DNA from 2 places in the Gilliamella sp. X-57 genome. Region 2 is predicted to be linked to the other one. Evidence: riboswitches for the same ligand, from Rfam matches in the RefSeq annotation. Region 2 holds a riboswitch; the other holds the start of a gene.
The links. A riboswitch is a leader RNA that binds a small molecule or an ion and turns the genes downstream of it on or off. The one in region 2 is predicted to bind thiamine pyrophosphate.
Positions count from the first base shown of each region.

Region 1: another riboswitch for thiamine pyrophosphate. It lies ahead of thiB (thiamine ABC transporter substrate binding subunit); the one in region 2 lies ahead of thiM (hydroxyethylthiazole kinase).

Region 1 is NZ_JBXSQI010000022.1:33,621-37,829, forward strand. Features, by position in the region: gene ACYIAL_RS10475 (MlaA family lipoprotein) at 1-94, opposite strand, end outside; tRNA gene ACYIAL_RS10480 (tRNA-Arg) at 221-292, shown strand; gene ACYIAL_RS10485 (hypothetical protein) at 719-1,222, shown strand; gene ACYIAL_RS10490 (hypothetical protein) at 1,289-1,495, shown strand; TPP riboswitch at 1,689-1,797, shown strand; gene thiB (thiamine ABC transporter substrate binding subunit) at 1,837-2,832, shown strand; gene thiP (thiamine/thiamine pyrophosphate ABC transporter permease) at 2,847-4,209, shown strand, end outside.
Region 2 is NZ_JBXSQI010000002.1:56,023-60,231, forward strand. Features, by position in the region: gene thiD (bifunctional hydroxymethylpyrimidine kinase/phosphomethylpyrimidine kinase) at 1-539, opposite strand, end outside; gene thiE (thiamine phosphate synthase) at 551-1,192, opposite strand; gene thiM (hydroxyethylthiazole kinase) at 1,205-1,990, opposite strand; TPP riboswitch at 2,045-2,146, opposite strand; gene trkA (Trk system potassium transporter TrkA) at 2,186-3,547, opposite strand; gene trpS (tryptophan--tRNA ligase) at 3,656-4,209, opposite strand, start outside.

The sequences.
Region 1 (4,209 bases), on a different contig from region 2:
ACGGATCACTATAGGAATTGTTTTCGGACTGATAAGAGGCGCAACCTGTGAGCGCCATTACCGAAAACATCATACCAACTATTCGTTTTTTCATAGTATCTTTGATTAAAAGTAATAAGGTTAAAGATGATGCGATTGTATCATGATTACTAAAAATAGAAAATTTTTCGTTATTTAAATGGCATTATCTTTTCAAATTTATTAGAATAAGTACTCCAATGACCTCATAGTTAAATGGATATAACAAGCCCCTCCTAAGGGCTAGTTGCAGGTTCGATTCCTGCTGGGGTCAAGATTAGTTAGAAGTGCACAATTAATTTTTATATATTGGTTTATAATGAGTTTTGATAAGTTGGATTAAAAACAATAAAGTCAAAATTCTACTCAACTATTTCTTAGTGGTTAAATTTACGCATTACTAAAAAATCTAAAATCCAGCTAACCCTTTTTTTATCAATAAATAAAAATAAATAAAAATAAATAAAAACAATAAATTAAAAGCAAGCTATAAAAAAGGGGTTTGTAAAACAAAAATCCTATTTGCCTTTTGCGAAATGGGATTATAGTATATTGGCTTCACCTCCGTGTAGGCGGTTTAAGACCAGTTTTTACACTTTACTCGTTTATATCCTCGAAGTTATCCCTCAAATTATTATTGAAATCATTCTCAAAAATCCTATTGGCGTTGATTCTGTTATTATTGCCGTATTAATGGAATTTGCAGGCATTAACCAGTAAAAATGTCCGAGTGGTTAATCGTAGTGATGCAATAATATTACCACCATCACCTATTATCAAATTTGTCAGACCTAACCTGAATTACGGCAAAAATACACAAGTTGGACCTGCTGACATATTGCATCCAAACAAAGGATTTTTTACGCAATCAGTCAACCCTGAATCATACGCCCTCAATTTTCCGACCACGGGAGCTAATGGATTATATTTTGATTTAGACATAGAGGGGATTGATCCAATTGAATTGACATGGGAGCTAGTTACGCATGAGGGGATCACCGCTACTGTGACAAGGAAAACAACCAGTAGTTATTGGGATAGTTGGCTTGATGGTTCAGAAGATGTGGCGCGAGTTACCTTAACTGGTCCTAAACCAAACGACGATGACTATGACGTTCGGCACAGCCACCATCTAACTTATTCAGATCTAATTTATAAGCCAAATTTACCACAGACATTCGAGTTAGTGGGTAGAGATAGATAGGGTAATGAAGTCGTAACATATGGATTTGTATTACAGAAGTGGTTCTTGATCCGTAGCACCTCGGTAATGGTAGGAGTTGATGGGACTCCTACCCATACCGATTGGTGTGATGATTTAGACTATCGACTTCCGCAAGTAAAAGACCTCAGCAATGGGGTTTGTCGTAATAAAGCTCTAGATGAAGATGATTGTAATGGTGTCGTCGGGGCTACGCCGTCATCAAGGGTAATCATTACCAGAGCCGATAACAGGCAATTGAGCTCAAATTATTGATAGATTTAGAAGCAAATTTATACTGGTTTGTTTTTAAGCATTTAGAATGGTAAGGTGATTGGTTGTTTGAGAACAAAAAAATAATATAAAATCAATAAACTAATGGATGGTTTTTTTTAGGCTATTACCGATCTTTATCATTTTCGTTATTTACAGTTGTTTACAATCCTTATTCCAACCACTACACTAGCCCATGTTCTCAACGGGGTGCCCAGTAGGGCTGAGAATGTTAGATAGACTAACGTAACCCGTCGAACCTGAACTGGATCATGCCAGCGGAGGGATTTGAGTTATTGTACTTGCTCAAACCTTTTGTCTTTTTTGGCTATTTTGGAGGCAAAATGTTTTGTAAAAAATTGTTATTATTTTTGGTCTTTTCTATTCCTTTCATGGCAAATGCTGCTGATGTAAAGCCTACCTTAACGGTTTATAGTTATAACTCTTTTATTTCAGAGTGGGGGCCTGGGCAAGAGATTGAAAAGGGGTTTGAAGCGCAGTGCGATTGCCAACTTGAAATTGTTGCATTAGGCGATGGCGTAGCGGTTTTAAATCGAATTCGCCTTGAGGGCGATAGAACCAATGCCGATGTGATCTTAGGGTTAGACAATAACCTTTTAGATCAAGCCAAACAGGCGGGTATTGTTATTCCTCATCAAATTAGCAAGCCTAATAATTTAAATACCGATTGGTGGGATAATGATTTTATGCCTTATGATTTTGGCTATTTTGCATTTATTTATAATCAACAAAAAATCAATCATCCACCACGGAGTATGCACGAGCTAGTTGATAATCAAGCCAACTGGAATATTATTTATGAAGATCCAAGAACCAGCACCCCAGGGTTAGGTTTATTATTTTGGGTGAAGAAGATATACGGTAATGATGCAGCATCTGCTTGGCAAAAAATAGCTAACAATACTGTGACTGTGACCAAAGGTTGGAGCGAATCTTATGGTTTATTTTTGAAAGGTGAGGCCGATTTTGTGCTTAGTTATAGCACTTCACCTGTTGCGCATATTATGAATGATAATGATCATCGTTATGCTGCGGCTATTTTTGATGAAGGCCATTACCGCCAAGTCGAAGTTGCGGGCATCACTAAGTACAGTCAGCAACCAGAGCTTGCACGTTCATTTTTGCGATATTTATTAACTCCTGAGGTACAGCGCCAATTTGCTGAAAAAAATTTCATGTATCCGATTATTAACATTCCATTACCCGAAGCTTTTCAGCAAATTAAGCCAGTCAATAAAGCGCTTGAGTTTGATGCCAAGCAAGTTGAACAGAATCAAAAAGCGTGGGTACGTGAATGGAAATCCACTATTAGTAAGTAGTTTTATTTAGCCTAATGTTGAAATTAAGAACATTACTTCCTGGTTTTAGCGCTGCAAGCTTCATCTTAATTGTATTAGGCACAGCGCTATGTGCACTTTGCTTGGTCGCTATCGAGTCTAATAATTTAACTGTCTATTTTGATAGTTATTTAATGCATTTGATTTGGATAACAGTATTTCAAGCAACGCTATCGACATTATTATCTATTTTATCGGCAATAGTAATGGCGAAAGCTTTATCAATGGTTAATTTTTGGGGTAAACGGTTATTGTTACGCATAATGCCTGTTACCTTTATTTTACCCACACTCGTTGTTGTAACGGGGCTGCTGTCTGTTTATGGGAAACATGGCTTATTGGCTGAGGTTTTCGATTATTTGGGATTGCCATTTATTACCTCTATTTATGGCTTGAAAGGTATATTACTTGCGCATGTGTTTCTTAATTTTCCGTATGCTTGTTGTTTATTTTACCAAACGTTAAATAACGTACCTGTCGCACACAAACAGTTAGCGACGCAGTTAAATTTTTCGAGTTTTACTTATTTTAAATTGGTTGAATGGCCACTACTACGTCGGCAATTGTTCCCGATGGCATCGCTTATTTTTATGCTTTGTTTTTCAAGTTTTGCCATAGTATTAACGCTTGGAGGTGGACCAAAATATTCCACAATTGAAGTGGCTATTTATCAATCTATTCGTGAGTTTGATTTGATGCAAGCTGTATTTTTAGCCTGTTTGCAGTTAGTTTGTTGCGTTAGTTTTATGCGATTGATGCAAAAAACAAATTATAATAAAAGACTTAGTGTGAACTACGTTAGGCAAAATTATTGTGTGCCAGTTTCGTTTCACTTAGTGTTGTTGAGTATGGTAATTATTGTTATTGGTGGGCTATTTATTGTTTTACCCATCATTACGATACTTATTGAAGGGATTTATTTTTTTAAGTGGTCATTTTTAACGGCCACTTTTCAACATGCTGTTATGTTTTCGGTATTAATTGCTTTGGGATCGGCAATGATTGCTATGCTACTTGCTTTATTATTACTTTATACCAACAGCCGCCTATTGATTAATCAGCAAACACAGTGGAGCAATCGATTAATGTTGGTTGGATCGCTGATTTTAATTATTCCAAGTATGGCACTAGCGTCAGGTATGTTTTTAATGTTATTTCCGTACGCGTATAGTTCTGTGCTTGTGTGTGGCTTAATTATGTTGTGTAATGGTTTTATGGCATTGCCCTTTTTATTAAAAAATCTTGCAGCGCCAATGTATGATGTGACATCACGTTACTGGCAATTAAGTCAATCACTAAATATTGATGGTTTGTTGCATTTTTATTTGATCGAATACAAAGCGCTAAAAAAATTAATCA
Region 2 (4,209 bases):
GGCAAATGTCCTCCTTTCATTAATACCGCTTTACAGCCTAACTTGAGTAATTCATGCCCTTGCTTTTGCATATCATCTTCGTTTTTTGCTTCGTCACAATCAAGTAGTGCAGCGGCTTCTGGTAGATTGGGAGTGATGATGGTCGCTAGGGGGAGTAAAAGTTCACGAATGGCTGTGATGGCGTCAGGTTTTAGTAGCGAATGTCCCCCTTTGGCGACCATGACGGTGTCTAAGACGATGATCGGGATTGGATTGGTTTTTAGCAGGTGGTGGACGGTTGTGACTATTTCTTTATTCATGAGCATTCCCATTTTTACGCTATCAATTTGAATATCTTGATAAAGCGTATTAAATTGGGCTTCAATAAATTCGGGCGAGATCGCTAATACCGCATCAACCCCTTGTGTGCTCTGTGCCGTTAGGGCCGTGATGACCGACATGCCATAGGCGCCAAGTACAGAAAAGGTTTTTAAATCGGCTTGAATACCTGCACCACCGCTAGGATCAGATCCTGCAATGGTCAATGCAATTGTTGTCATAATAGTATTTCCTATTTAACCTGCTTGATTTTATTAATAAGCGATAACGTTGCTTGTTGAATATCTTTTTTGCCACATATAGCCGAAATCACCGCAACACCGTCAATACCTGTTTGGATAACATTAGTTACATTGTTTTCATCAATGCCTCCAATAGCAACCGCAGGGCGCTGCTTTAGTACTACTAACTTGGTTAACTGTTCGATTCCCAGTGCTGCCGTTGCATCTTTTTTGGTTGTTGTTGGAAAGATAGGACCAATACCAATATAATCAACCAGTTGCCAAGGAGTAGTATCAAGTTGTTGGCGGTTAGATACTGAAAACCCTAACCATTTGTCTGTGCCAATAAGTTGGCGAGTGACATCAGCTGGCAAATCACTTTGTCCAATATGTACGCCATCGGCATTAACTGCTAAAGCAATATCCACATGATCATTTATAAATAGTGGGACAGGCGTATCACTTAGTGTTTCTTTCAATGCTAATGCTGCTTGATACCAATCTTTACCTGCCAGTTCTTTTTCTGATCTTAACTGTATAGCGGTTACGCCGTTTTTGACAGCAATTTTTGTTGTATTGACCATACCACTAATACCACCACAGAGTAGTGGATCGAGCACTAAATAAAGGGTTAAATCCAGTTGTTTTTTCATCTTCTATCCTTATTAAAGCGATGGGTTAAATAGTGAGAGTTGATCTAATAGAGATACTGCAAAGGTGCCTAATCCTTGCTGTTTATTGGCAAGTTCAGCGGCCTTTTTCATCATAAAACATGCCGAGGCGGTAGCAGATAAAATGTCAGGCGAATTGGCTATAAAGGCTGCTACCATGGCGGATAACGAACATCCTGTTCCAGTCACTTTTGTTAACGCTATATCACCACCTATTATGCTATAGATGATGTTGCCATCGGTGATGTAATCGATATCTCCTGTCATTGCAACGATAGTTTGATATTTTTGCGCAAGCTCTTGGGCAGCGGTTAAAGCTGATTGGGTTGAGTCTTGACCGTCAGGTCCTTTTGCCGATGAGTTTTGACCGTTTAGCGCTAATATTTCTGAGGCATTACCACGAATTACCGTTGGTTTTAACGACAATAATTGATATGCAAATTCAGTACGATAATTAAGCGCAGGTCCTACAGCGACAGGATCGAGTACCCATGGGGTTTGTGTTTGCTGAGCTTTAGCTGCTGCTAATAACATACTTGTGGCTATGCTGCTGTGAATGGTGCCAATATTAATCAGTAAACTATCGGCAATGGTAACAAATGCCGCAACTTCTTGCTCGGCAATAACCATTGCCGGTGATGCACCAATAGCAAGTAGTACATTGGCGGTGAAATTTTGGACTACATCATTGGTTATGCAATGCACGAGTGGGCGTTGTTGTTTAATGTGATGGATAAAAGCAGTTGCTTGGTTGGTTTTGAATGACTTGACTGCTGGCATATTTCTCCCCTCCTTATATTTTATATATGTTGGGAAGAATTGACCAATTTAGTGAATTTATGGCTTAGACTTCCCTACGCTGGCATAATCCAGATCAGGTTCAACGGGTAAAATCTCAGTTTTTTGTTGAAACAAAAAACACCCCGAGTCGAAATTTATTTAATTATTATGGACTGATGATCTATTTTTAACAAGTTATTGTAATAATTTTTCAATGTCCGTAATTGCCTTTCTATCTGGCAAAAATATGATTAGATGATCATTGTCTTCTATCATTAAATCGGTATTAACGATAATGACATCTTCACCGCGCACTACAGCTCCAATGGTTGCACCAGAAGGCAGTTTTAAGCCATTAATATTTTTGCCAACGAGTTTTGATGTTTCACTACGACCAGTGGCAACAATTTCGACAATTTCGGATTCACCTTGTCTTAATGATACGACTTTAACAACGCCTGTTTGTCTTACATGACTTAACAGCTCTGAAATCGTAGCGTGCTGTGGGGAAATTGCAATATCAATCACACTATCATTAATCAGTTCAAGATAGGCTTGGCGTTGAATCAATACAATCACTTTTTTAGCTCCCATCCTTTTAGCAAGCATGGAGGACATGATATTGGATTCATCATCATTGGTAACAGCAATAAACAGATCAGTAAGTTCGACTTGTTCTTGTGAAAGTAATTCTTGATCTGATGATTCACCATGTAATACTGTTGTATTAACGAGTTGCTCAGCGATTAATTCGGCTCGCTCAGCATTTCGCTCAATTAATTTGACGTGATAGTCATTTTCTAAACGTTTTGCTAAAGCGACAGCCACGCCACCACCACCACTAATAATGATACGTTTATAGGGCTTTTCTAACCGTTGTAACTCACTGGTCACCGCTTTGATATTGACGGGTGGGGTTATAAAGTAGACCATATCACCGGCTTCAATAAGGGTGGAACCAAGCGGGCGGATAAAGCGATTTTTACGATAAATTGCCACGACACGAGCTTCAACATGTGGTAAATGCTCTTTAAGTCCAGATAATTCACTGCCAACTAACGCACCGCCATAATAGGCAGTCACAGCCACTAAACAGACACGATTATGATAAAAAGACGCAAATTGTAGCGAACCAGGATATTGTACTAATTGACTAATATGATTAGTGATAAGGTTTTCTGGGGCAATGATATGATCGATATTAATACAATCTTTATTGAACAGCGGGTAATTTTCGTCATTGTATTCAGGCGCTCGAATGCGTGCGACCTTTTGTGGGATTTTAAACATAACATGACCAATTTGGCAGGCCATCATATTGACTTCGTCAGAATTCGTTACAGCGACAAGCATATCCGCTGATTCAGCACCGGCATTTTCTAATACTTGAGGATAGGATGATTTCCCACAAATCACCTGTAAATCGAAACGTTCTTGTAGAGATTGTAATTTGTCATGGTTTTCATCAACCACAGTAACATCGTTTTGTTTTTCGGTAACGAGATATTCAGCAAGCGCACTACCTGTTTGTCCGGCACCAAGAATAATAATCTTCATAACTAACCTGTATAGTTAAATGGCTTTAATTGTTGCCAATTTATTTAGTCTATTAAAGCCATTGCATACTGTTTTATTTTTAGTAATAATCAATTATTGATTTGGCAATTATACAAAACCGATTGCATCATAGACTTTTTTCAAAGTTGGTTCGGCCTTTGAACGTGCTTTTTCGGCACCTTCTTGCATGATTGAAAACAGATAACTTTCGTCATCCCGGTACTGATGATACTTGGCTTGTAAAGTAGTTAGCATATCGATGACTTGCGTTGCAACTTCGGTTTTGAGATGGCCATACATTTTGCCTTCAAATTCTTTTTCAAGCTCGGCAATCGGTTTACCTGTCACGCCAGTTAAAATATCAAGTAGGTTTGAAACACCAGCTTTATTTTTTATGTCGTAACGTACCACTGGCGGTTCGTCAGAATCGGTCATCGCACGTTTGATTTTTTTCTCAATATCTTTAGGATTTTCGAGTAATCCAATCACATTATTGCGGTTTTCATCTGATTTAGACATTTTTTTAGTTGGCTCTTGCAGTGACATAACGCGGGCGCCCACTTTGGCAATAAATGGCTCAGGAACAGTAAATATATCGCCATAAAGTGCATTAAAGCGCATAGCAATATCACGCGATAATTCAAGATGTTGTTTTTGATCGT